Linked DNA regions of Pseudobacter ginsenosidimutans. The protein of the gene in region 1 interacts with the protein of each later gene in a pairwise test. Links are inferred from orthologs where the notes say so. Each region holds a gene or a part of one and is shown on either strand. Other genes may lie near its edges.

Region 1 (12,701 bases):
CGACCTGGCGCTCCTGACTGATGGCCTGCGCGCAGAACGCGAACAGGGCATCACCATCGATGTGGCATACAAATACTTTTCAACTCCCAACCGGAAGTTCATCATCGCGGATGCACCCGGGCATATCCAGTATACGCGCAATATGGTCACAGGCGCATCCAATGCAGACCTGGCCATCATTCTCATCGATGCGCGTAATGGCGTGGTGGAACAAACAAGAAGACATTCCATCATCGCGTCACTGCTGGGCATTCCGCATATTGTGGTGGCGGTGAACAAAATGGACATGGTGGATTACAGCCAGGATGTATACAACAATATTCTGATAGACTATGCGCATGTAGCGCAAACACTGGGATTGAAGAATATCAATTATATCCCGCTGAGCGCTTTGCTTGGAGACAATATAGTGGAGAAGTCGGATAAGATGAACTGGTACGAAGGCCCCTCACTTTTACAGTTTTTGGAAGATGTAAAAGTGGAGGACGATATCGATCTCAGCCAGTCGAGATTCCCAGTGCAGTACGTGATCCGTCCTCAGACCGATGACCTGCACGATTACCGTGGCTATGCCGGTAAGATCATCAGCGGCATTTACCGTAAAGGCGATAAAGTGACCGTGTTCCCATCCGGAATATCAAGCACCATCAGGTCCATTGAACTCGGCGGCAAAGAAGTGGAAGAAGCATTTGCTCCGCAGAGTGTGATCCTGCACCTGGAAGATGATGTGGACGTGAGCCGGGGTGATGTGATAGCGCTGAGCGATAACGCTCCCAAAACAGAACAGGAACTGGAAGTGCTGCTCTGCTGGATGGACAATAAGCCTTTGATACCAGGTAATAAATATTTATTGCAGATCAACAGCAGGCTGGTGCGTGCTGCTGTTCGGGAGATAGAATACAAACTGGATGTAAACACCCTGCAGCAGGAAGCCAATCCAACGCAGGCTGTGCTGAACGATGTGATCAGGGCCACCATCAAAACCGCGAGCCCTGTATCATTTGATACATACAGCCAGCTCCGTGTGAATGGCGGCGCCATCCTGATAGACGAGACCAGCCATGTTACTGTTGGTGCCTGCATGATACAGTGATCACTTTTAAACACAACCAAAACATGAGTGCGAACAAATTTGTACAGGAACTGTACCAGCTGAAACTGAAGAACACACAGGTATTCCCTGATAAAGTGATTACTGAGCAATTCATCGATCAGCTCTTTGCACTGCTGTTCGTTCCCCGTTCCGGCAGGCAGCAAACCATCGTTGAATTCCAGAATGAGTACGAATCCCTGAAAAGCCACCTGAGCACGCTGGTGTATGATGTGGTGCACGACGGGAACCGTACGCAGTCCATCACCGACAAATTCTTTGACGAGTTGCCCTCGCTGCATGAACTGCTCCTGAAAGACGCAGCAGCCATCACTGCTTATGATCCCGCAGCAGAGAGCTTTGAAGAAGTGATCGTTGCCTATCCGGGTTTCTTTGCCATTGCGGTCTACCGCTTTGCGCACCAGCTCTGGGAACAACAGGTGAAGATCCTGCCAAGGCTGTTTACGGAATATGCACACGGGAAAACGGGGATCGATATCCACCCCGGCGCGGCGATCGGAGAATCCTTCTTCATTGACCACGGAACAGGCATCGTGATCGGAGAAACCACTGTGATCGGCAATAATGTCCGCATATACCAGGGCGTTACATTAGGCGCATTGAGCGGAACAAAAGAAAAAGCGGCAGGTAAACGTCACCCCAGCATCGAAGACAATGTGATCATCTATTCCGGCGCCACCATCCTGGGCGGCGAAACTGTGATCGGGAAGAACAGCACCATCGGCGGAAACGTATGGATCACCTATTCCGTTCCTGCCGGCTCACTGGTCTATCACAAGAGCGAAGTAGTAGCCAAAAAAGATTTCTCTTTTACGGATGCAGTAAATGGTATCCTGGGCAGGCGCGATAGTGCAGCCGTGTAAAGAACAGCAATCAAAGGGCACTGCTTTTTTTGTGCTCTATTAATCTACTAAAAAAGTAGACAATATGCCAAACCAACCCATAACAACAGGAAAAGTGATCATCGCCGGAGCAGGTCCGGGTGATCCTGAATTACTCACCGTGAAAGCCCTCCGCGCGCTGCAACAGGCAGACGTGGTGCTGGCAGACAGGCTGGTCAGCGAACAGGTACTGGTTGAATATGTAAGATCAGGAGCCGAGATCATTCCCGTAGGAAAGCAATGCCGCCGGGGCGCCAGCACACCGCAGGAGATCATCAATGAGCTGATGCTGGAACATGCTTCAGCAGGTAAGCTGGTAGTACGTTTGAAAGGAGGCGATGTAAGCATTTTCTCCAACGTACTGGATGAACTGCAGGTATTGAAAGATGCCGGTATTCCCTACGAGATCATTCCCGGAGTTACTGCTGCACTGGGAGCCGCTGCTTATGCCGGTATTCCGCTTACGGCGCGTCAGTACAGCACGGCCGTTCGCTTTCTCACTTTCTACAGGAATGAAGTGATCGACGAAAATTACTGGAAAGAACTGGCCGCCACTGACGACACGCTCGTGTTCTACATGAGCTCTGAAACACTGGATGGCGTGGTGAGTAACCTGGTGAAGAATGGTATCAGTGCAGACAAGCTGCTGGCCGTTGTTGAACAAGCCACCACTCCGCTGCAAAATGTACAGGTAACTAACCTGTACGATTATGCGCAGAACTGGCAGAACAAGAGTTTTGTGAGCCCGGCGCTGGTGATCATCGGAAAGGTAGTGGCACTGCATGAGCAGTTTGCCTGGATCGCCAATAGTCATTCCAGCGAATCATATTTTAAACCAGTAGCCAAATTGTTTACAGCGTCAACAGTTGTTGCTACAGAAAAAGCGAATCAACATGTTAGTAGAGCCTAAACTGAAAACACTGCTGGAGCTGGTGAAAACATCCTCCCGTGAAGAGCTGGTGTGGATGAACGGCTACCTGGCTGGGCTGCTGGAACGTCCTGCTACCCCGGTTACCGTCGAGGCTGCCGTACAACAGGCCGCCAATATTATCCAGCAACCATTGGCTGCACCGGCTGCAGCTCCGGCCAAACCTGCCGTGCAAAAGATCACACTCGCTTATGGTACTGAAACCGGAAACAGCAAAAAGCTGGCAACCGATTTTGCAGGCCAGGCCAAGAAAGCCGGCATCAATGCAAAACTGGTAAGCCTGGATCAATACCGATTGAACGATCTTTCCAAAGAAGAATATTTCTTTGCGATCATCAGTACCCAGGGCGATGGAGAACCTCCTGCCACAGCTAAAAAATTCTTCGATCATATCTACCAGAATGGAGCGAAGCTGCAAATGAAATTTGGCGTGCTGGCCCTTGGCGACACTTCTTACCCGCTCTATTGCAAGGCAGGGGAAGATGTGGATGCACAATTGCAGAAACTCGGCGGACAGCGCATCGTTCCATTGCAAAAATGCGATACAGATTATGAGTCCGATGCCGGAAGCTGGTTCAATGCCGTATTGCAAACACTCAGCACCGGCGGCGCACAAACCGCTCCCCAGATAGCTGCAGTGCCCGCTGCTCCTGTTCGTAAGAGCAGTCACAAAAAACTTTATTCCGGTACTGTGCTCAGTTCTGTGAACCTCAACGATCGTGGTTCTTCCAAGGAAACTTATCACATAGAAATAGGCGTGGAGGAAGATGTGGATTACCTGCCCGGCGACAGCATCGGCATCATACCGGAAAATCCTGCTGCTACCGTGGCGGCCATTCTCAATCTCACAGGCATCGATCCAAAGCTCATCGTCAATTTCCGCAATGAACCGCTGCCTGTAGAACAATTGCTTCGCACACGCCTCAATATCATTTACCTCCCCGAGCGCGTAGTGAACCAGTATGCAAAACTGGTACAACAGGATATTCCCGCTACCCGCATCGGTTTGCTGGACCTGCTGAAGATCTATCCTGTCAGGGATGCCGCACAGTTCGAAGAAGTGGTGGCCCTGCTGGAGCCCATCACCCCAAGATTGTATTCCATTTCCTCTGCTCCGGCTGCTCATGACCGTGAGGTACATCTCACTGTGGCAAGGGATACCTTCTATGTGAATGACGAATGCAAATACGGGCTCTGCTCCAACTACCTGGCGCAGCAAGCCGAAAATGGCGAATTCGATTTCTATGTGCATCGCAATAATCAGTTCAGATTGCCTGAAACAGATACTGATGTGATCATGATCGGGCCGGGAACCGGAATCGCACCGTTCCGCTCCTTTCTCTGGGAACGTGATGCAACAGGTGGCGATGGCCGCAACTGGTTATTCTTTGGTGAACAGCATTTTGTCAGCGACTTCCTCTATCAGACGGAAATCCAGAACTGGTTGCAAACAGGCACACTCCATAAATTGAGTGTCGCTTTCTCGAGAGACCAGCAATATAAAATATATGTGCAGCACCGCATCCTGGAAGAGGGCAGGGAACTCTGGAAATGGATCGAAAAAGGCGCGTGGATCTATCTCTGCGGTACCCGGGATCCCATGAGTACGGATGTGGAATACGCTATCCTGCAGGTGATAGAAAGATTCGGAGGCAAAGGCAGCAGGGATGCCATCAATTACCTGGAAGACATGAAAGCCGCTGGCAGATTTTTGAAAGATGTTTACTAAACTATTATGAGCACAAGCAACCAAAATAATCTCTCTCCGGTAGAACGGATCAAACAAAAAAGTGATGCACTGCGCGGCACGCTTAAACAAAGTATTCAGGATAATGCAACCGGCGCACTGCGTGAAGATGATCAAAGCCTGATGAAATTCCACGGCATGTACCAGCAGGACGATCGCGATCGCCGCGAAGAACGTTCCGCCAAAAAACTGGAATGGCTTTACTCATACATGATCCGCCTGAGGCTGCCCGGAGGATTCCTTACTCCGCAACAATGGGAAGGGCTGCATCATATTGCCGGCGATCATTCCACCGGTGTGATAAAGATCACCACAAGACAGACCGTGCAGTTGCATGGGATCCTCAAATCACATGTGAAGCCAACCATCAAGGCATTCAATACCATGCAGCTGGATTCCATTGCCGCCTGCGGCGATGTGAACAGGAACGTGGTCTGCAATGCGCATCCAAGGCAATCCGCATTACATGAAGAGATCTTCAGGTATGCAGACAAGATCAGCAAACTGGCATTGCCGAAAACACGCGCCTACTACGAAGTTTGGCTGGATGAACAACCGATCCTCAATAAGGAGGAAGAAGCAGATCCTCTGTACCAGGACAGGTACCTGCCGCGCAAATTCAAGATCGGCATCGCTATCCCGCCATATAATGATGTGGATGTGTTCAGTAATGATATCGGACTGATCGCAATAGTGGAAAACGATAAACTGACCGGTTTCAATATTGCTGCCGGCGGCGGTCTCAGCACCACGCATGGTAATCCCAATACCTACGCCAGACTGGCCACTGTACTGGGTTTTGTGGCAGGTGAAGAGAACACGCTCAAGGCAGTTTATGAGATCATCACCATACAACGTGATTTCGGCAACCGTAGTGACCGCAAACAGGCCCGCCTCAAATACACACTCGACAAAATGGGTGTTCCTGAGTTCAAGGCCGAACTGGAAAAGCGTTGCGGATTTGCACTCGAACCTGAAAAGCCTTACCAGTTCACACAAAGGCGCGATGATTACGGATGGTACCAGAACCATGAAGGCAAATGGAATTACACGGTATTCACCGAGAATGGCCGTGTACTCGATGACGATAAACTGGCTATCAAAACTGCATTGCTGGAAGTAGCAAAGACCGGGGCAGCCAATTTCCGGTTTACCTGCAACCAGAATGTGATACTCAGTGATATCCTTCCTGAGAACAGGCAACAGGTGGAGGATATCCTGATCAGGTTCGGCCTTATTGCACATACAGACAATGCTGGCGCTGTGCGCAAGAGTGCCATCGCTTGTGTGGCATTCAACACCTGTCCGTTAGCGTTAGCTGAAGCACAGCGCTATCTGCCCACCCTCATCACCAAACTGGAGCCTGTACTGCAGAAACATGGACTGGCTGATGATGAGATCTCCCTTCGCATGACCGGTTGCCCCAATGGATGCGGAAGGCCCTATGCTGCTGAGATCGGATTGATCGGAACGGCTTATGGTCAATACAACCTGCATATCGGGGGAGACAGGTTTGGTTATCGTTTAAACAAAAAATATAAAGAAAACCTGGACGAGCCTGCAATTCTGAGTGAGCTGGATAATTTGCTGGGTACCTACAGCCAGCAAAGGTATAGCGGGGAAACTTTCGGAGATTTTGCTATCAGGAACAATTGGGTTTAAATTAATAACATGAGCGAATCAACTTCAATTAAAGATCAACTGCCTTCTACGGTTGCAGCCACAGATAGCAATCATCTTTTTCCTGTTTTCCTGAAGCTGGAATCACTGCGTGTTTTGTTGGTGGGCGCTGGAAATGTAGGTCTGGAGAAGCTTTCAGCAATGCTGGACAATGCCCCCGGGGCCAACGTGACTGTAGTAGCTCCCACTATCGGGGAGGGACTGCGTAAGCTCGCCGAACATCATCCACGGGTATTGTTGCAGGAAAGGAATTTCGAGCTTACCGATCTGGAAGCAAAGGACCTGGTGATTGTTGCCATCAACAACAAAGATATCAGCAGGCATATCTATGAGGCATCGCGCTCTTACAATTTGCTGATCAATGTGGCCGATACGCCAGATCTCTGCGATTTCTATTTGGGATCGATCGTGCAGAAAGGACAGCTGAAGATCGCGATCTCCACCAATGGTAAATCGCCTACGGCTGCCAGGCGGATAAAGGAAGTGCTCAACCATGCATTGCCTGCAGAGCTCAACGAAGTGCTCAATAACCTGAACGCTGTGCGTAGCCGGCTCAACGGAAACTTTGCAGAGAAAGTGAAAAAGTTGAATGAGCTTACGAAGATACTGGTGGAAGAAGGTTCCGAGAAAGACCGTAAATGGAGAAGGATCGCAACGAGATCATTACAGGTCTTTGCATTGATGCTGATCGGTCATTTCATTTTCAGTTATGTTCCCTGGCAGGGGATCCTGGATGGAACTGTTGATCTGTACAAAACACTGGAACCGAATTTTCCCATCATGCTGCTGGCCGGATTTTTGGCCCAGCTGGTGGATGGTGCACTGGGCATGGGCTATGGCGTAACAAGTGCAACAATATTATTATCGGCCGGTGTGAACCCCGCTGCTATTTCGGGCAGTATTCACACGGCGGAGATGTTTGCAAGTGGCGCTTCGGGTTATAGTCATTATAAATTCGGAAATGTAAACAAGAAATTATTCAAGGCTTTGCTGATACCGGGAGTGATCGGCGCTATTCTTGGTGCTGTTTTGCTGATCTACATGGGAGAGAAATATGCTGATTATATCCGTCCTGTAATGGCGGCCTATACGCTTTTCCTGGGTGTGCGCATTTTATCGAATGCATTCCGCAAACCAAAGCCTCAAAAGAAGTTCAAAAGATATGGTGCATTAGCGGGAGCTGGTGGATTCCTGGATTCCTTCGGCGGTGGAGGATGGGGGCCAATCGTAACAACAACGCTGATCACAAAAGGGCGTAGTCCGCGTTTCGTGATCGGGTCTGTGAGCCTCACTGAATTCTTTGTGACACTCGCCAGTGCTTTCACATTCTTTACATTTTTAGGGGTGAGCCATTGGCAGACGATCCTGGCGCTGGTAGTGGGCGGGTTGATCGCGGCGCCTTTAGCGGCAAAGCTGGCAGGAAGATTGCCGAGGAAAACGGCTTTCATTTTGCTGGGATGCCTGGTGATCATCTGGAGCGTAAGGATATTGGTGAAGATCTTGTAGCAACCTGGGCAACACGCTGTATTCTCTGTAACAACAGAGATTTTTTAGATCAAAATAGTCTACTAAAATAGTAGACAATAAAAATAAAACACAATCAAACAACCCACACCAAGCAATCAACATTTATGAGAAAGGAATTGAATCGTTCCGGAATTTTCGCTTTATCCCTCAACAGGAGCGTGCAGGAACAGGCCGGTAAAAAAAGCCTGTACGCCTTGCTGCTGCTCATTCTCAGCTTACCCGTATTTTCAAACCTGCAGGCGCAGGAAAATACCATTATCGAAATCTCCGGTCAGGTGATCGATCAGCAAAAGAAAGAACCGGTCCCGGATGTAAGCATACAGATCAAAGGTTCCGTAAACGGAACTATCACCAATAGCAGCGGCGCATTTGTGTTGCGCACCAAACAGAAACTTCCATTTACTCTTGTAGTGAGCTCTGTGGGTTTTCAGCCGCAGGAGCTGGAAGTGAAAAGTCTTGGCAGCAAGCTGCAGATAGAACTGGTTACACAGACTGTGCTTGGCAATGAAGTGGTGGTAACCGCTTCACGTGTGGCTGAAAGTATTTTGAAATCCCCTGTGGCTATCGAGAAACTCGATATCCGTGCTATTCGTGAAACGCCTGCACCCAGTTTTTATGATGCACTCGAAAATGTAAAGGGTGTGCAAATGACCACCAGTAGTCTGACTTTCAAAGTTCCCAATACCCGTGGGTTTAATATCCCCAACAATTTCCGTTTTATGCAACTGGTGGATGGTGTTGACATGCAGGCGGCCACTCTCGGTGTTCCCCTGGGAAATGCCATTGGACCTACTGAGCTGGACATTGCCAGTGTGGAGATCACGCCAGGAGCGGCTTCTGCGTTGTATGGCATGAATGCCATCAATGGTATGGCCAATCTCATCACTAAAAGTCCATTCACCCACCAGGGTTTGAGCGTATACCACAAAACTGGTGTGAACCATGTAGATGGTAAAGACAGGGATGTAAGCCTGCTAACGGAGTCGGCTATCCGATATGCGCATGCCTGGAAGAATAAATTCGCTTTCAAGATCAATGCCAGCTACCTGCGGGGAACCGATTGGGTGAGCAGTACAGCCACAGATCAAAATCCCAATAATCTAAATACCGCCAATCCAGGTTTCAAGGAACTGAACGGGGCAGCCAATAATCCCGCTTACGATGCCTGGAACCGCTATGGCGATGAGAACAACAATGCCGTTACCATCCAGGGGGTGACTTACAATGGCAGCCCGCGTACTTTCATTCTTCGCCGGACAGGTTATTGGGAAAAAGACCTGGTGAAACCTGAAGTGGATAATCTGAAATTCGACGCTGCATTACATTATCGCATAACCGAAAATGCGGAATTGAGTTACAGCTACCGCTTTGGGAAGATGGATGGCGTATTCCAGCGCGGGAATAAGATCCAGCTGGACAATGTAATTGTGCAGAACCACAAGCTGGAACTGAAAGGACATAATTATTTCGTGCGCACTTACGTGAGCCTTGAAAATACCGGCGACTCCTATAACCTGAAGCCGCTGGCAGATAATCTGCAACTGACTCAGTCCTCAAATGCAGTTTGGGGCGATAAGTTCAAAACGGCGCTTCAGGCTGCACTGGCTACAAACGATCTGGCCACTGCCATGCGCATTGCCCGCCAGGCCGCTGATGCAGGAAGGGTTGAGCCCGGTACACAGGCTTACAATGATCTCTTCAACCAGATCATCCAGATCAATAACTGGGACCATAAGAATGCAGGAATTGCCGGAGCCCCGGCAACTGGCGGAGCCTGGCTGAAGCAGGAAAGCCGCGTGTACCACGCAGATGCACAATGGGACCTCAGTAACAAGATCAAATTTGTTGATCTCCTGGTAGGCGCGGATGCACGCATTTATGAAGTGATCCCGGACGGTAACAATTTCGTTGATTTCTCCCGGCCGCTTGCGGAACGCAATCAGCCAGTAAAGCCAGGATCTGATGATTTCGGTAAGAATGTGTACTACAAAAAATATGGCGCGTTTGTGCAGGCCACAAAAACATTCTTCAATGAAAAACTGAAAGCTTTCGTATCGCTTCGCTTCGATCACAATACTGAATTCGATCCGAAATTCAATCCACGTGTAGCGCTGGTGTATACACTTTCCGAAAAACATAATTTCCGCGCGTCTTTCCAGAATGGCTTCCGTTTCCCTGCATTGTTTGAAGCATTGTCTTTCGTAAACAATGGGAATGTGAGAAGGGTAGGCGGACTGAGCTTTATCAATGATGGTTTGGGTTACCTGGAGAACTCCTATACACTCACTTCTGTGAATGCATTCAATGCTGCTTACAACAAAGACCGCGATCCTTCGCTTCCTCCCAAAACCGTAGATCCGGCTGCCGCCCTGAAGAACCGTGCATTGCTGGAAGTAACTGCGCTGAGCCCTACAAGACCAGAGCGCATCAATTCATTTGAAGCTGGTTACAAGAGTGTGCTGCTGGGTAATAAACTGATCCTCGATATCGATGCCTATCTCAATGAGTACGATGGCTTCCTCGGTCAGGTGGAAGTGGCTGTGCCTACCAGTGGAAAGATCAATACCGATGCAGGCGTGACAGATATGGTGGCTGATAACAGGAGTAAGCAAACCCGTTATCGTGTATACACCAATGCAAAGAACAAGTATCGCAACTATGGTTCATCATTGGGTGTAACCTGGATCGCTTATAAGAAATTCACCCTCGGTGGTAATGTGAACTTCAACGATATTGTTTCCAACAAAACCACTGACGTCTTCATCACTGGTTTCAATACACCGAAATGGGTAACCAATCTGAGTTTCGGTAATCGTGAAGTAGTGAAGAACATTGGTTTCAATGTGGTGTGGAAATGGCAGGATGCTTTCTTCTGGGAGAGTCCACTTGCGAATGGGCGTGTGTCTGCCTACAGCACCATCGATGCACAGGTGAGCTTCAAGTTGCCGAAGTTGAAAACCACTATCAAGGCCGGTGGCGCCAATATTTTGAACAATCGTTATATACAATATGCAGCAGGCCCAACTATCGGAGCATTATATTATGCAGCGATAACTGTAGATGGTATACTGAAGTGAGTTATTTTAGCGGTTCAATTTGAACCGTATGCGAATAATTTCTATCACCATCCTGCTGGTCATGGCGCTGGCTACTAGCCTGAATGCTCAAACGAAAAACAAGATTTCGGAAAACCAGGTCTGGCTGGCTTACATGAACCAGACCCGGCTTTCCAATAAATGGGGTTTCTGGGCCGAAGCACAACTCAGAACGAAAGAAGATTTCTTTTCAAATTTCTCTACCGCAATTGCACGTGTGGGCCTAACGTATTACCTGAACGACAATACGAAGATCACGGCGGGATATGGCTATGTGCATCATTTTTCAACAGGGGGAAATCAGCGGATCGATGTTCCGGAACATCGTCCCTGGCAACAGATCCAGTGGCACACGAAATATGGCGGCAACCTGCGTGTGATGCAATATGCGAGATTGGAGCAGCGGTATCGCCGGAAATTGGAAAACCCTGATAAGCTGGCCGATGGTTATCATTTCAACTGGAGGGCGAGATATAGTTTCCTGTTGCAGGGACCTATCGGCGCAAAACCTTATGAGCCCGGCACTTTCTCCTGGATCTTGAATGATGAGATCCATATCAATTTCGGAGAGCAGATCGTGAATAATTATTTTGATCAGAACCGTTTCTTTGCAGGCTTTGCTTTTCATACAACGAAATCAGATCAACTGCATTTCGGTTATATGAACCAGTTCATTCAGTTGCCGGCAGGAAATAGTTACAGGACCAATCATATTGCACGGGTTGCATATTTCCACAACCTGGACCTGAGGAAGAAATAGGATCGATATTATTTTTTCAACCAGTTGCCCAATGCTTCGGAGATCAGTTTTCCTTCCACCATGAAACCATCATGGCCATATGCGGAATCGATCTCTATCAAAGAAGCGTTGGGCAATTGTCTTTGCATGAAGCGTTGCTCTTCCACAGGGCAGAGGATATCACTGCTGATGCCGATGATGAGCGTGCGTTGCTGAATATTTTGAAGCACTGCCTGTACATCGCCTTCGCGGCCACGGCCGAGATTATGAGTGTCCATTGATTTGGTAAGGCTCCAGTAGGAAAATGCATTGAATCTTTTTACCAGTTTATCGCCCTGGTACTGGATATAGGACGATGCGCGGAAATTGTCCAGTTTGGAATGATCCGGATCTGTCTGGTGTTTCACCATGATGCCGTAGTTGCGGTAAGTGAGCATTCCTACGGCGCGGGCGGTTTTGAGGCCGGCTGCGCCTGCATCCGGACGTTCTTCTTTCCAGGTAGCATCGGTTTCAATGGCCAGTCGCTGTGTGGTGTGTACGGCAATACCCCAGGCGCTTTCGGTGGGGCTGGTGGCCAGCAGGAAAAGCTGGTTGATCACTAATGGTTCGGCAACGGCCCATTCCATGGCCTGGTAGCCGCCCATGCTGCCGCCCATGAGGAGGTAGATGGATTGGATGCCCAGGTGCTGGCGGAGCAGGATATGCGCCTTTACCATGTCCCGGATGGTAATGAGCGGGAACTGGTGGAAATAAGGCTTTCCGGTGCGGGGATCGATGCTCAGCGGGCCCGTGGTGCCATAGCAGGAGCCGATGATATTAGCACAAACAATAAAGTATTCGTCGGGATTGATCAGTTCACCCTGGCCGATCACGCCTTTCCACCAGTCGGCCACATCGGAATTGGCCGTGAGGGCATGGCAGACCCAGACCACTTTGCTGTGGGGATGCAGGGTTCCATAGGTATGGTAGGTAATGGTGAGCTCCGGCAGTTCC
Region 2 (12,664 bases), 250 kb from region 1 along the record:
ACCTCGGAGGAAAAGTACTGGTACCTACGCAGGAAGCAATCCACAAACTCGTATCTGCCCGCCTGGCTGCCGATGTGATGGGAACTGAAACGCTCATCATTGCCAGAACAGATGCGGAGGCGGCCAACCTGCTTACTTCGGATGTGGATCCCCGTGACCTGCCGTTCACTACGGGTCAAAGGACTAATGAAGGATTCTACTTTATCAGGAATGGGATCGACAACTGCATTGCCCGCGGTTTGGCTTATGCGCCATACGCAGATATGCTGTGGATGGAAACCTCGCATCCCGACCTCGAAATGGCACGTGTATTTGCTGAAGCCATTCATGCGCAATTCCCCGGAAAGCTGCTGGCTTACAACTGCTCCCCATCTTTCAACTGGGCTAAGCATCTCAGTGAGTCTGAAATGCGAACCTTCCGCGAAGACCTGGCTGCATTGGGATACCGTTTCCAGTTCATTACGCTGGCTGGCTTCCATGCATTGAATACGTCGATGTTCGAATTATCGAAAGCATACAAGGAATCAGGAATGGCGGGCTTCTCTCAATTACAGCAACGGGAGTTTGCCTTGCAGGATGATGGTTTCAAAGCGGTGAAGCACCAGAGCTTTGTGGGAACAGGTTATTTCGATGCTGTGCAGAATGTGATCCAGCAGGGCAAGGCTTCCACTGTTGCAATGGCTGATAGCACAGAAGCGGCGCAGTTCCATTAAGAGGAACCATTGCTACAGCCTGCTCATTTTTTGAAAACCGGGATCGGGTTCAACGGGTGTTTCAGAAAATTCTTAAAAGCCTGTTTCACCAGAAAGAAATGGAAGCCGCGATTGGGAAACTGGCTTCTGTACGATGCCATCGTTTTCTTATCGCCTCCATATGAAAGCAGGCCCAGTGAAACGTCTATCCAGTCAGCTTTACGGAAAACTTCCACTGTTTGCTCATGCTCTCCCTGATAGGGTTTGATCTTATGATGCCAGTAGATCATTGCACTGATCTCCGGAATGAGTTCCTGTTTTCCATTTTCTGAAAGATATTTTTCGACCTGTCTGATAGAGGGTTGCAGGTAGTCGAAGGTGTGGTCCGTCCAGATACCGATATCATGATAAACGGCTGCAATGGCGTAGCGTTCCTGGTTGGCCGGGACATGATCAAGTATCATGCAGTTCAGGAAAACACGGAGCACGTGGTTCCTGTATTTTTCATAATCTGCTCCCAGCGCGGATCTGAAAGGCAATAACAAATTCTCTGCTGTGCTGATGGCATCCATAGATCGTATCAGTTTCCTGTTTTCAATTCTTTTATTTTCTGGTAAGCCCGCAGGGCTTTGTCTTTTTCACCGGCTGTAAGGTAAGCTTCTGCCAATCCTTGCCAGGAGCGGATGGAGGCAGGGAAGATCCTTGTATTCATTTCCAGGATCCGGATGGCAACTTCAGGTTGTTTCCTGTTGATGAACATGCGGCCGGCATCTATAAAGTTTCCTTCAAAATCGATATAACGAAAAGATGGGTCCTGCGCCATTTTCTTTGCCTCTGATTCCACCTCATTCATTTTACCGGTCATGAACAAACGTTTTAGTTTTTCCATCGGATCTGTTATGGTATTGCGTTCATTATGTGCAAGACAGGCTTCGAGTACAGGATCATTGTTTCGTTGATAATCGGAAAAGCTCATGTCGGCTGCAATGGTAGGTGCCAGCCAGGGAGCGTTCTCCCATTGGGGTTTATCCTGCCACCAGGCGAATGACAATAATACGGTGGTTTGTGTGTTGGGTAGTGTGATGCGGTTATTATCTCCGTAGAAATTGATATTTTCCGAACCGGGCTCACCCACAAACACGGCATTGGTGTAATTGGAGAATTCATTCACCAGGTTCTGACAGGCGGAGAAAGTTCTTCTTCCGATGATGACAAAGAATTTTCCCGGCTTGTTGATCTTTTTCGTTTCGATCAAACCTGTGATGATGGGTTTATTGAGATAATTGTTACCACCGCCGTTGAGCCGGAGGTCAAGCACCAGTCTTTCCACATCGTTCTTTTCGATGAATCCATATAATTCTTTGTAGAAAACGGAAATGGGATTTCCTGGTTCGTCCTGTATCTGGCTATGCCGGACGTATACTGTTTTGCTGTCGGGAAAATATTCGTAATAATAGATCCGGTCCTGATGCCTGAGCCATGAAGGAGTATTGCTGGTATCCCTGGCCGTTAGCCAACCCTTTCCCGGTTTGGTGAAGCCATAGAAACGGGGGATCTGGAAGGCTTCGCGCGCAGGTATCGTTTTATCGAATGTCTTTCCATTTTTTTCAAAAGTATAATTGATGCTGTTCTTCAGTGATTGGGTAATTCCCTGTGCGTGCAGGGCTTCGGGTATGCCGAGATAATCCAGGCCCCTGGCTTTGAAGAACTGATTGTTCTCGGAGGGGACCAGTAATTTGATGGCTTCAAGAACGGTTGCAATGGGAATGCCTTCCACTTTCAGTATCCTGGCTCCGGGAAGATCCGCATTTTCCCTGGTGGCGCCTTCCACATACAATCCATCTGCGAACCAGTAAAAATTGATGGGCGTCATATGGAATTTCAGTTTGGAATCGCGCCACGGCAAGGCCGTATGGCCATATTTGATACTGGCCACCATGCGTGTGAGACCTGCAAGGCATTCGTGTTCCTGCATGCGGGGCATGGCCTGGTAGAGTTTATCGGCGGCTGAATCAAAAGCGCCGGCGCTGATATTCTTAAAAAGGAAGGGGTAATCCCTGTGAATGGTTTGCTGAAGTAAGCGAAGATCTGCCTGCCAGGCAGCAGTATTGGTCTGAGACTTTGCGGCGATGAAGTACAGGCTGCCAGCCAGGATAAGGGATAGCATTCTCATGTAGATCGGTTTTGTGTAAGTTAAAAAAAAGAGATGGCATGATCGGAAATCATGCCATCTCTTCACCGAATATTCACCGGCTATTTAGCGGCCATTGGCGCGCAGAACGGTAATGTCTTTTTTTACATCATCGTCGTAAGTCTTTTTGATGATATAGTGCCAGTCTTTATCAGCTACATCGAGAAAGAATACATCACCTTTATTATGTTTCTGAACAGCATCCTGGAATTCTTTGGGGAAACTGTATTCACCAAAGAACCAGTCGGTATCGCCCTTGGTTTTGTTGCCGTCCATAGTGTATTTATCAGAGAGGGCGTTCCATGATTCACCTGCATTGATCTTCTGCATGATCTCTTTCTTCAGGGATTCAATTTCAGAAGGAGTGAGGGAACCGCCGTCAAGGAAGATATAGCTGGCGCGGAACTGAATGGATTCTTTTGCTTCCAGCACTTTGTAGGTTACATATCCAACGGAGAAGATATCGCCTTGTTTCTGGCGAAGCAATCTTTTATCGATCAGGGTGGTATCTTTTCCGGCAGACAGTTTAAGAAGGGCCGGTTTGAGTTGTGGATTGGCATCAATATACTGTTGCGCCTGCTGAACGGTAACGATCTTCTGGAATTTCTCTACCACCGTCTCCTGTGCAAATACCGATGCCGAAATGAACAGCAATAAGGCCGAAAGGCAATTTTTCATACACTGATTTTTAGTCTTTTTCATTGAGTTATTGACGTCTGTCTGAAGTTACTATTTTTTACATTTCCCGGGCCGGATACCGGTAACAGGTCCCCGTTAAAATTTTTTAATCGACGCTGTTCCACCGGGTTGTAACTGTCATAAGACAAGAAAAAGGCATTAACCGTGGCCTGCTGGCTTCGATTTCCGGAATCTGTAACATTTCATTAATTTATACGTCTTAATCCAGGGCCCGGTTGGGCAGGCAGCTCCAGTCCCATAAGCCACGGGTTGGATCTTTTCATTGTCCTAAACCAAACCTTCTTATGATCAAGTCCTTTCTGCGAATCAGCTGGCGGAACACCTGGAAGAACCGCAGTTTCACATTGATCAGTCTCAGCAGTCTGATCCTGGGGATCACCCTTTTTTTCCTGATCAGTCTCTGGGCCCGGGATGAACTCAGTTTCGATGCTGGTTTCGCCAATGGTCCGGCCGTCTGCCGGGTGGAAACCCAGCTCATCACGCCTGATGGGGGCTCGGAAACCACGTCCACCGCAGGTTGGCCGGTGGGAAAACATTTGAGAGCGGATTATCCTGACATTGCATCGCTTACGTATCTCCGCAACTGGAGGCCCATCATCAAACATCAGCAGGCATTTTATTATGAAAAAGCATTGCTGGCCGATGAACATTTCTTTTCCGTTTTCGGTTACCCGCTGCAGGAAGGTTCTGCAGCTACAGCCCTGAAAGATCCCTTCTCCCTGGTGATCAGTGCAGCGCTGAAGGAAAAATATTTCGGTAGTGTGGATGCTCTCGGTAAAGTGCTGGTGCTGGATGATTCAGTCCAGTACAGGATCACAGGGGTATTCGGCGAATTACCGGAAAACTCCCATCTAAAATTCGACATGATCGGTTCCTTTGCCAGTTTCTGTTCCATGTACCCCTTGGATTGTGAACAGGAGTTCGCATCCGGCTGGTTCGATCTCAACGTATACAATTATGTAAAACTGCAAAACAGTAATTCCGTTTTGGCTACTCAGGCAAAGATCAGCAATCTGGTACTGGAAGCGGGAAAAGAAGCTGTAGCGTTCACCGGCTTCAAATCCACACTGAGCCTGCGTCCTGTGCAGGACATTTACCTGTACTCCGATGCATCCACTGCGGGCGGTCCTGTTGGCAGTATCAAAATGGTGAAGCTTTTTGGAGGCATTGGTCTGTTCATCCTGCTGATCGCCTGTTTGAATTTTATCAATCTCAGTACAGCCAAATCTGTTGAGCGGGCCAAAGAGATCGGCGTACAAAAAGTGCTGGGCAGCAGTAGGGGTAAACTGATCTTACAATTCCTCACTGAAGCTGCATTCCTCTGCTTGTTTGCGGCAGGCATCAGTCTTCTGCTTACCTTACTGTTACTGCAACCGTTCAATCAATTCACAGGAAAATCATTTACCTGGCTGGATATAATTTCATTATCAAATCTTTCAAGCCTGTTCTTCACCATACTGATATTGATCCCTCTTGCAGGATTCTATCCGGCGCTTGTGCTCAGCGGCTTCAAGCCCATCAGTGTTTTGAAAGGGAATTTTGGAAGAAGCAATTCCGGGGCATTGCTCAGGAAAGCACTGGTGATTACGCAGTTCATCATTTCGGCGGGACTGATAATGGCCACCATCATCATGTGGAGACAGATGCAATTTATGCAGAGCAGGGAATTAGGGTTTGATAAGGGGAATACCATTCTCGTGAGTGTAAACAAAGTTCCCTGGATGCTCCGGCATGAAAGAACAGAAGTATACAAAACTGCGCTGCTGGGTATTTCGGGCGTGAAGCATGTGAGCGCCTGCAATGCTGTGCCGGGCCGGACAGGATGGAATGGACAATTCGCATATCCGGAAGGAAGATCGAAGGAAGATGCGTTGTCGGTGGAATTCATTCCCGTGGATGCGGACTATGTAAAAACAATCGGCCTGCAATTGAGTGCGGGCAGGGATTTCCTCAAGGGGAGCAAAGCTGATGAAGAAGAATCCTTCATCATCAACGAGGCCGCTGCAGCTTATTTCGGATGGGGCAATGCGGCCAATGCACTGGGAAAGAAATTGTCTACTTCCGGTAAGGATGGAAGGGTAGTAGGTGTATTGAAAGATTACCATCAGCATGGGCTACAGGAATCCATCAGGGCTGTTGTGCTCAGCCCGATGGCCAATGTGAACCTGTTTGCAGTCAGGTATGAAGGCATTGCAGCGGGCAGGATGATAGAAAACGCCAAAGCAGCCTGGGATAAAGTGTATAGCGGCTACCCGATGGAATACTTTTTCCTGGATGAAGATTTTCAACAACAATATAAAAAGGAAGAAAAGCAACAGGCATTCATGGCGATGGCTGCGGTACTGGCCATTGTGATCGGGTCCATGGGATTACTGGGCCTTGTGATCTATACTGCACAAAGAAGAGTGAAAGAGATCGGCATCCGGAAAGTATTGGGCGCCAGCGTTGCCGGTATAGTTGCGTTGCTTTCATTCGACCTGCTCAAACTGGTTGCCTGGGCTGTACTGCTAACGGTGCCGCTCACCTGGTGGCTGATGCATACCTGGCTTCAGCAGTTTGCTTACCGTGTTGCTATCAGTTGGTGGATATTCGTTGTTGCAGGAGTGGTAGCGCTATTGGTGGCGTTGCTTACCATCAGTATCCAGGCTGTGCGCGCAGCACTCGCCAATCCGGTGAATAGTTTGAAAAGCGAATAATGAACGTTAGAATTCATTAAATTACAATAAGCATTCGCGATTAAACAATTTGCCATGATACAGATCGGTAATACGCCGTTGATCAAGCTGTCTCGCCTGCAGGAACACGGAGCGGCTGAAGTTTTTGTAAAAATAGAAAGTGCTAATCCTACAGGCAGTATGAAAGACAGGATGGCGCTGTTGATGATCGAAGGGGCGGAAAAGCGTGGTGATCTGCGTCCCGGCGGTACTGTAGTGGAGTACACGGGAGGCAGCACGGGCAGCTCACTGGCGATGATCTGTGCAGCGAAAGGTTACAAAGCGCATTTCGTTTCATCGGATGCATTCGCGGATGAAAAACTGCGTACCATGCGCGCCTTCGGTGCTGAGCTGGAAATATTTCCTTCTCATAATGGCAGTATCACTGCTTCACTGATCGCTTCTATGATAGAGCGGGCCAGGGAATTGAGTAAAGAACCGAATACATTCTGGACAGACCAGTTCAACAATGAAGACAATCGCAATGCCTATCACGAAATGGCAGCTGAGATCATCCGCGCCATGGGGCCTGATATTGCAGAGTTCATCACAGGTGTTGGAACAGGCGGCAGTTTTTCCGGCAATGCTGAGATCATGAAGCGCGAATTGCCTGGCATACGATGCATCGCCATAGAACCGCTGCATGTACGTGCACTCTCCGGTGGCGAGATCTCCGGCAAACACCGGCTGGAAGGGATCGGCGCCGGATTCGTACCTTCCATATGCCGTCTCGATCTCGCAGATGAGATCGTAGCAGTTGCAGATGAGGACGCCTATGAAATGGCCCGCAAACTCACCAGGGTGGAAGGTATCTGTGCGGGTATCACCGGCGGCGCCAATGTATGGGTTGCCTTACAACGTGCAAGGGCGCTGGGCGTCGGAAAAAAGATCGTGACCATTCTCCCCGATACCGGATTGAAATACCTTAATGGCGACCTGTACAGATAGAATGCTCAAGGTGAGTGACACACGCCGCCTGTTCGGCTAGTAGAATATATTATTGTTGAAGATCTGTTTTTCCCGGAATGTGAAAACTACTTTGTAAGTGTTGGGTATATCCATCACCGATAGTTTGGAATTGAGATTCCCGTTCTACCAACTTGTAGTCTGATACTATTGAATGAGTTTCTTTTTTTCGTCGTAAAGACCTACCAGAATACTGTTCCCTTTATCATCTATCCGGAGGCCGCCATACCTGGCGATGGCAAATGTATCAGCCCTGCCTTCCTGGAAGAAATAATCCTCCGCGCCCAGGGAATGCCGCCAGGAGTCAGTATGATATTGGATCAGGTATTCCCCGGAGTTCAGCGGTTGACGCCCCGCCTGGATCCGCTGTCTGCGTGCTACCAGGCCGGAATCGAGCGTGATCACGTAGTAACCTTTGCGCGGAACGTTCTCATTGATCTCATTGGCAATGGCGTAGCGGAGGCTCATGTAATCTCCCTGCATGAGTGAGCGGGGATCCACCGGCGCCAGTTCCAGCAAAACCAGTTTGCCCGTTGCCAGTGTTTTCTCTTTTTCCATTACGGAGTAATGGTAGATACCGAGCGCCAGTACAAGGTTCAGCAGGATGATGAAGAGCTGGTATCTTTTCATTTTGATGTCAGTTTTTTGTGTGTGAGCAAACAGAGCAGCAGAAAGAAGAAGCCTGTACCCATCATCATGAGCGACTTAGTAAGCAGGGTGGCGCTGAGCGAATAATAGAAATCACTCACAAACCAGATCAGCGCCAGGATACCGGCCACGATCCCTGTTTTGTAATTCACATAAAAACATAGCAGGATGATCAGTAGTGAAATGGCAATGCTCGGAGCCCAGAAGGTTGGTGCCAGGGTCAGGATAGCCGCCGTGAATGCAATAACAGTTGCCGCAGGTTGATGCAACTCCAATCTCTTCAGGATCTTCGGGGTCAAAAAAAGGATGCAGACAATGGCGAGTATGGAAGATATCCAGCCGCTATATTTTGTCCGGAACAGCCAGCCATCGTTGGATAAGTAGATACCCTCGAACAATATGGCCGCAAGCGAACCTAACCTAACGGGGTTGTACAGCCGTGAAAGCCTGGTATTGCCGGAAGCGATGCGTGGTTCTTCCAATAGCCAGAAAGTGAAAAAGAGGATCACCAGGCCGGTATACGATTCCAGGGGAAGATAACTCCTGTAACGGAAGGAATGAATCAAACCTATGATGGCCGCGTGTAAAATGCAGGTAGCAGTGAAAGACATCATGTAATTCTGAACGAATAACATCGAGATCAGCGAAATGATGATGAACATCAGGGAAACAGCCGTTTCGTCCATCCGGCTTTCCATGGTGCCCAGCAGGATCAGGAGGCAGCCACATATAAAAAAGGAAACGGCAAATGTGTCCAGTATCAATATGTCATATACTCTTTTTACGATCAGGGCTCCGGCCACGAAGATGAAACCGGTAATGGCCATACCAAGACCAGAATTGTACAGGTCTGCTAAAAAGAGGAACCCCAAAAATGCACAGGTAACCAGGAAGCCGCCAATAACAGTAAGTACTTTGATGGCAATGCCCGACCTGTCCGCATTGGCTTTTTCGTAAGCGGTGAGAAGTGCTGGTTCATCTATCTGTAAGGATCCGCCTTCGCGCGCGCGGAATATTTCCAGGACTGCATTTATCTCAGGCTGCTTTTTCATGGCTCCATTGTTTTTGAAGGGTGAGCAATGATTTGATGAGCATCGTGGTGCCGGCTCCGAGGAAAATACAAACCAGCAATACAGAACCGGTAGTGGGATTAGCTATTTCCAGTATGCCGGCACAGAGGATGATCATCATACTGAAGCCGGTCACGGCAATGAAAAAAACGCTTTGTTGTTTAAAAGCATAATAAATGATACCGGCATAGCTGATGATCACGGCAGCCAGCAATAGTGTGAAAGAGATGCTCATCCTGCCAAAGATGCCTGTGCTTACGCCAATGGTAGCCACCGTTGCTCCGGCCAGTGCCAGAACAATGATGAACCATTGTGGGATTGATCCTGATCCGAAATGTTTCAGCAGCAGTGTCACTGCCAGGCCGATGGCATTCACCAGGAAGAGCAGGAGCGGGGCAGTCATTTCAGAAAGATCGGCTCCTGTTTGCCGGAGATACAGCTGAACCGTGATATTCACCAATGCGAGCCAGATCAGCCAGAGTGGTGCGAAACCGGCAACTATCACCCAGAGGAGAGTGCAGAGCGTCCAGTTCAGGAAGAGGTCATAGGCGTCGGCTCCAGTCTGGTATACCTGCCCGAATACGGCAAATAAAACGCCGATCATCACGGATGCTGCTGTGAGCAGTATATTCCGGACCAGCAAATTTTTTCGTATGAGCAGGGCAGTTAGTGTAAACAGGATCACCAGCCCCTCGATGATACCGAGCTTCACAAATTTGTGCAGGGCATCCCAGTTGTAGGCGAAGAAAAAGATCACACCTGCCAGCATGAAGCCGGCGCCCAGGCTCAGGAACAATATTTTCAGGAACTGTTGCCAGGCATCCTTTCCACTATACACAAAATTGCGCAATGCAGACCGGATTGAGGCAACAGGCAGATTACTATGCCTGCTCAAAAGATGGATGTCTTCCCTGTCAGGAGTAGTCATCAGTGTTTGTTTTAATGAAGTTATCTATTAACGGCAATATTTGCAAGGACAGGCTCAAAAGCGCATAGCCCATGCCAGCAACATCATATACCCGGCTGCAATTCCCTGGAGCGGCGCTGTGGCTACATCTGCAGGAATAGTTACCAACGTCAGGAGGTAGCGGGTGTATTTCCTCTTATGTGAAGGCTCCACGGAAATAGCAATATTGTTGATGGGAACATAAGTGCTTTGATAAGGGATTGCGGGTTGGTACAGGAACAACATCCGCTTTTGTTTTTTCATGATCCAGTCTGTTTCGTACCTGTATTCATCCGGATCGATGGGCAGCCTGAACCGGTGTGTGATATTACTATCTGTTGGACCGGGTGCATAAAATCCTTCCAGAACTTTTTCCTGCTGGTACTCGATCTCCGGTGTATAAGCCAGTGAATCCGAAGTATTGTAATGGATGGAATGAATGCGGTTCACGCCATATAAAAGCTTTTCGCCGGGAGAGAATTCCCCTTTTACACTATTATACTTCAGATAAATTCTCATCAGCGTATTCACGGGCACTACCAGATGGACCGGTACATTTCTTTTTGTTCCCGATAGTTTTGCTGTGAAGTTTACTATAATATTGCCTGAGGTATCTGTCCATGCATCCCGGATCTGATGGATCCGTTGTGGCTTCCGGTCTGTGGCGGCTTTCTTGATCACGGAGCTTGTGATACAGCTTGTCAGGAATAAGGGTAAAAGAAAAATGATGCAGGATTTCATACAGGGTGAATTGAATGGTACCGATAAAAATATATAAAACCAGTCAGGTTCGCAATTGAACGTCTTTGGCGCCCATATGTCCCCGGCTGTGCTGACTATCTTTCTCAGGATGCAGCAGCAGGCTTCTTTTCACAAAGTGAATGAGGAGCTGGAATCGCTTACAGGAATCCGGCAATGCTTCAAGGGGGAGGAAGAATGGCTGCAATTCAGGTCTGCCCTGGATTCCGGAGAGGAAGTGAAGACTGAAAGGGACCGTGCTGAGTTCGGGGATTTTCAAACGCCACCCGCATTGGCGGAAAAGATCACGAAGCTGGTATCCAGGAATGGCAGCCTGCCTGGTATCCTGGTTGAGCCAACCTGCGGCAAGGGGCATTTCATCATTGCAGCTATCCGTACCTTTCCCTGCATCAGGGAAGTGCATGGTCTGGATATTCATCAGCCATATCTCTGGCAAACTAAATTCTCCCTTATCGATCTCTATCTCGGGCAACCTGATTTGAACAAACCAGCCATCTATTTACACCATGGAAATGTTTTCGATTTCAACTTCGAAACTTTGGTGCTGAATGATCAGCAACCTTTGTTGATCATCGGTAATCCTCCCTGGGTCACCAATGCGATGCTCGGCAGCATGGCATCTTCCAACCTGCCGGAGAAATCCAACTTCAAACAGCAGGATGGTATTGCCGCCGTTACAGGCAAAGGCAATTTCGATATTGCAGAGAATATCACGCTGATGCTGCTGAAGGCCTTTCACGGTTTTTCCGGGCAGATGACATTGCTGGTAAAAAATTCCGTGATCAGGAATATCCTGTTGGAGCAATACAGGCTGCGGTTCAGCATTGGTGAAATGCGGCAATACCAGATCAACAGCCTGAAGGAATTTGAAGTGAAAGCTGAAGCCTCTTTGTTTTCCTGTAAGCTGAACAGTGAAGCAGACTTTACCTGTACTCAAAGAAGTTTCTACAGACCGGAAGAAACAGGGCTGGCATTCGGCTGGGTGGAAGAAAAGTTCGTTTCAAACACAGATTCGTATATTCAGCATCGTTATATAGAGGGGAAATCGCCACTGGAATGGCGGCAGGGCCTGAAGCATGATTGCTCCCTGGTGATGGAACTGGAGAAAACCGGACAGGATTACCGGAATGCCCTGCAACAAACCATTCGCCTGGAAGATGAACTGGTTTTCGGATTGCTCAAAAGCTCCGATCTGCAACAGGACCTGGTGGACTCCGTTCGGAAATTCACCATTGTTACCCAGCATAGACCCGGAGCAGACACAGATTTCATCCGTCAGTATCCGGCCACCTGGGATTACCTGCAACAGCACCGCCAGTTATTCCTGAACCGTCGTTCATCGATTTATAAAAACAAACCGGCATTTTCCATCTTCGGAATTGGCGACTATTCTTTCAAGCCTTACAAAGTGGCTATATCAGGATTGTACAAATCATTCCGCTTTGCACTTGTATTGCCGCAAAATGGAAAACCGCTCATGTTGGATGATACCTGTTATATGCTGGGATTTGATGAGCCGGACTACGCAGTTTATACCTGGGTGCTGCTGAATTCCGCTGTTGCAAAGGATTTCCTGGCGAGCATTACCTTCAGCGATGCCAAACGGACTTTCACCAAAGAAGCATTGATGCGCATCGATCTGCAGGCGCTGGCAAAACATTTGCCCGAAATGCAATTGCAAGAGGAAATAGAAAAACTGAACAACAGGTATGGGCAGTCAATAACTGTCCAAAGATGGGCTGCTTACTGTCGATGGCTGGCCACCGGTTCATGATTGTCTGGTGACCATGTTCGCTTTTTTTGAAGGTCTACATCAGATACTGTTGCCGAAAACACTAAATTGCAAATTAACCCGACGATATCTGAGCTCTGATGCAAAACGAAACCGAACTGCTATATCGTATTTCCCGTGGAGACGAACAGGCTTTTAACGAGCTGTATGAGCAATACTGGCCCAGGGTATATGCTTATATGGAGAG

Evidence for each region.
Region 2: the proteins of epsC (region 1) and FSB84_RS02650 interact in binary tests that used the Escherichia coli proteins (3 or more experiments, as listed by UniProt). The link is inferred for Pseudobacter ginsenosidimutans from one-to-one orthologs.

The regions. Positions count from the first base shown.
Region 1 is NZ_CP042431.1:928,966-941,666, reverse strand. Bases 116-3,045 are described here. They hold epsC (serine O-acetyltransferase EpsC), read left to right. Parts: upstream 116-1,116; coding sequence 1,117-1,974; downstream 1,975-3,045. Other genes in these bases: FSB84_RS03620 (diflavin oxidoreductase), read left to right, coding at 2,886-3,045; cobA (uroporphyrinogen-III C-methyltransferase), read left to right, coding at 2,039-2,902; FSB84_RS03635 (sulfate adenylyltransferase subunit 1), read left to right, coding at 116-1,093. Outside these bases: more of FSB84_RS03635, read left to right, coding at 1-115; more of FSB84_RS03620, read left to right, coding at 3,046-4,649; cysI (assimilatory sulfite reductase (NADPH) hemoprotein subunit), read left to right, coding at 4,656-6,329; FSB84_RS03610 (TSUP family transporter), read left to right, coding at 6,339-7,853; FSB84_RS03605 (TonB-dependent receptor), read left to right, coding at 7,979-10,951; FSB84_RS03600 (DUF2490 domain-containing protein), read left to right, coding at 10,980-11,729; FSB84_RS03595 (homoserine O-acetyltransferase family protein), read right to left, coding at 11,738-12,701.
Region 2 is NZ_CP042431.1:685,945-698,608, reverse strand. The notes cover bases 5,396-8,288. They hold FSB84_RS02650 (PLP-dependent cysteine synthase family protein), read left to right. Parts: upstream 5,396-6,332; coding sequence 6,333-7,244; downstream 7,245-8,288. Other genes in these bases: FSB84_RS02640 (DUF4401 domain-containing protein), read right to left, coding at 7,889-8,288; FSB84_RS02645 (GDYXXLXY domain-containing protein), read right to left, coding at 7,410-7,892; FSB84_RS02655 (ABC transporter permease), read left to right, coding at 5,396-6,278. Also shown: aceA (isocitrate lyase), read left to right, coding at 1-713; FSB84_RS02670 (HD domain-containing protein), read right to left, coding at 737-1,264; FSB84_RS02665 (hypothetical protein), read right to left, coding at 1,273-2,865; FSB84_RS02660 (peptidylprolyl isomerase), read right to left, coding at 2,950-3,561; more of FSB84_RS02655, read left to right, coding at 3,867-5,395; more of FSB84_RS02640, read right to left, coding at 8,289-8,962; FSB84_RS02635 (DUF2157 domain-containing protein), read right to left, coding at 8,946-9,908; FSB84_RS02630 (hypothetical protein), read right to left, coding at 9,963-10,667; FSB84_RS02625 (DNA methyltransferase family protein), read left to right, coding at 10,756-12,459; FSB84_RS02620 (RNA polymerase sigma factor), read left to right, coding at 12,558-12,664.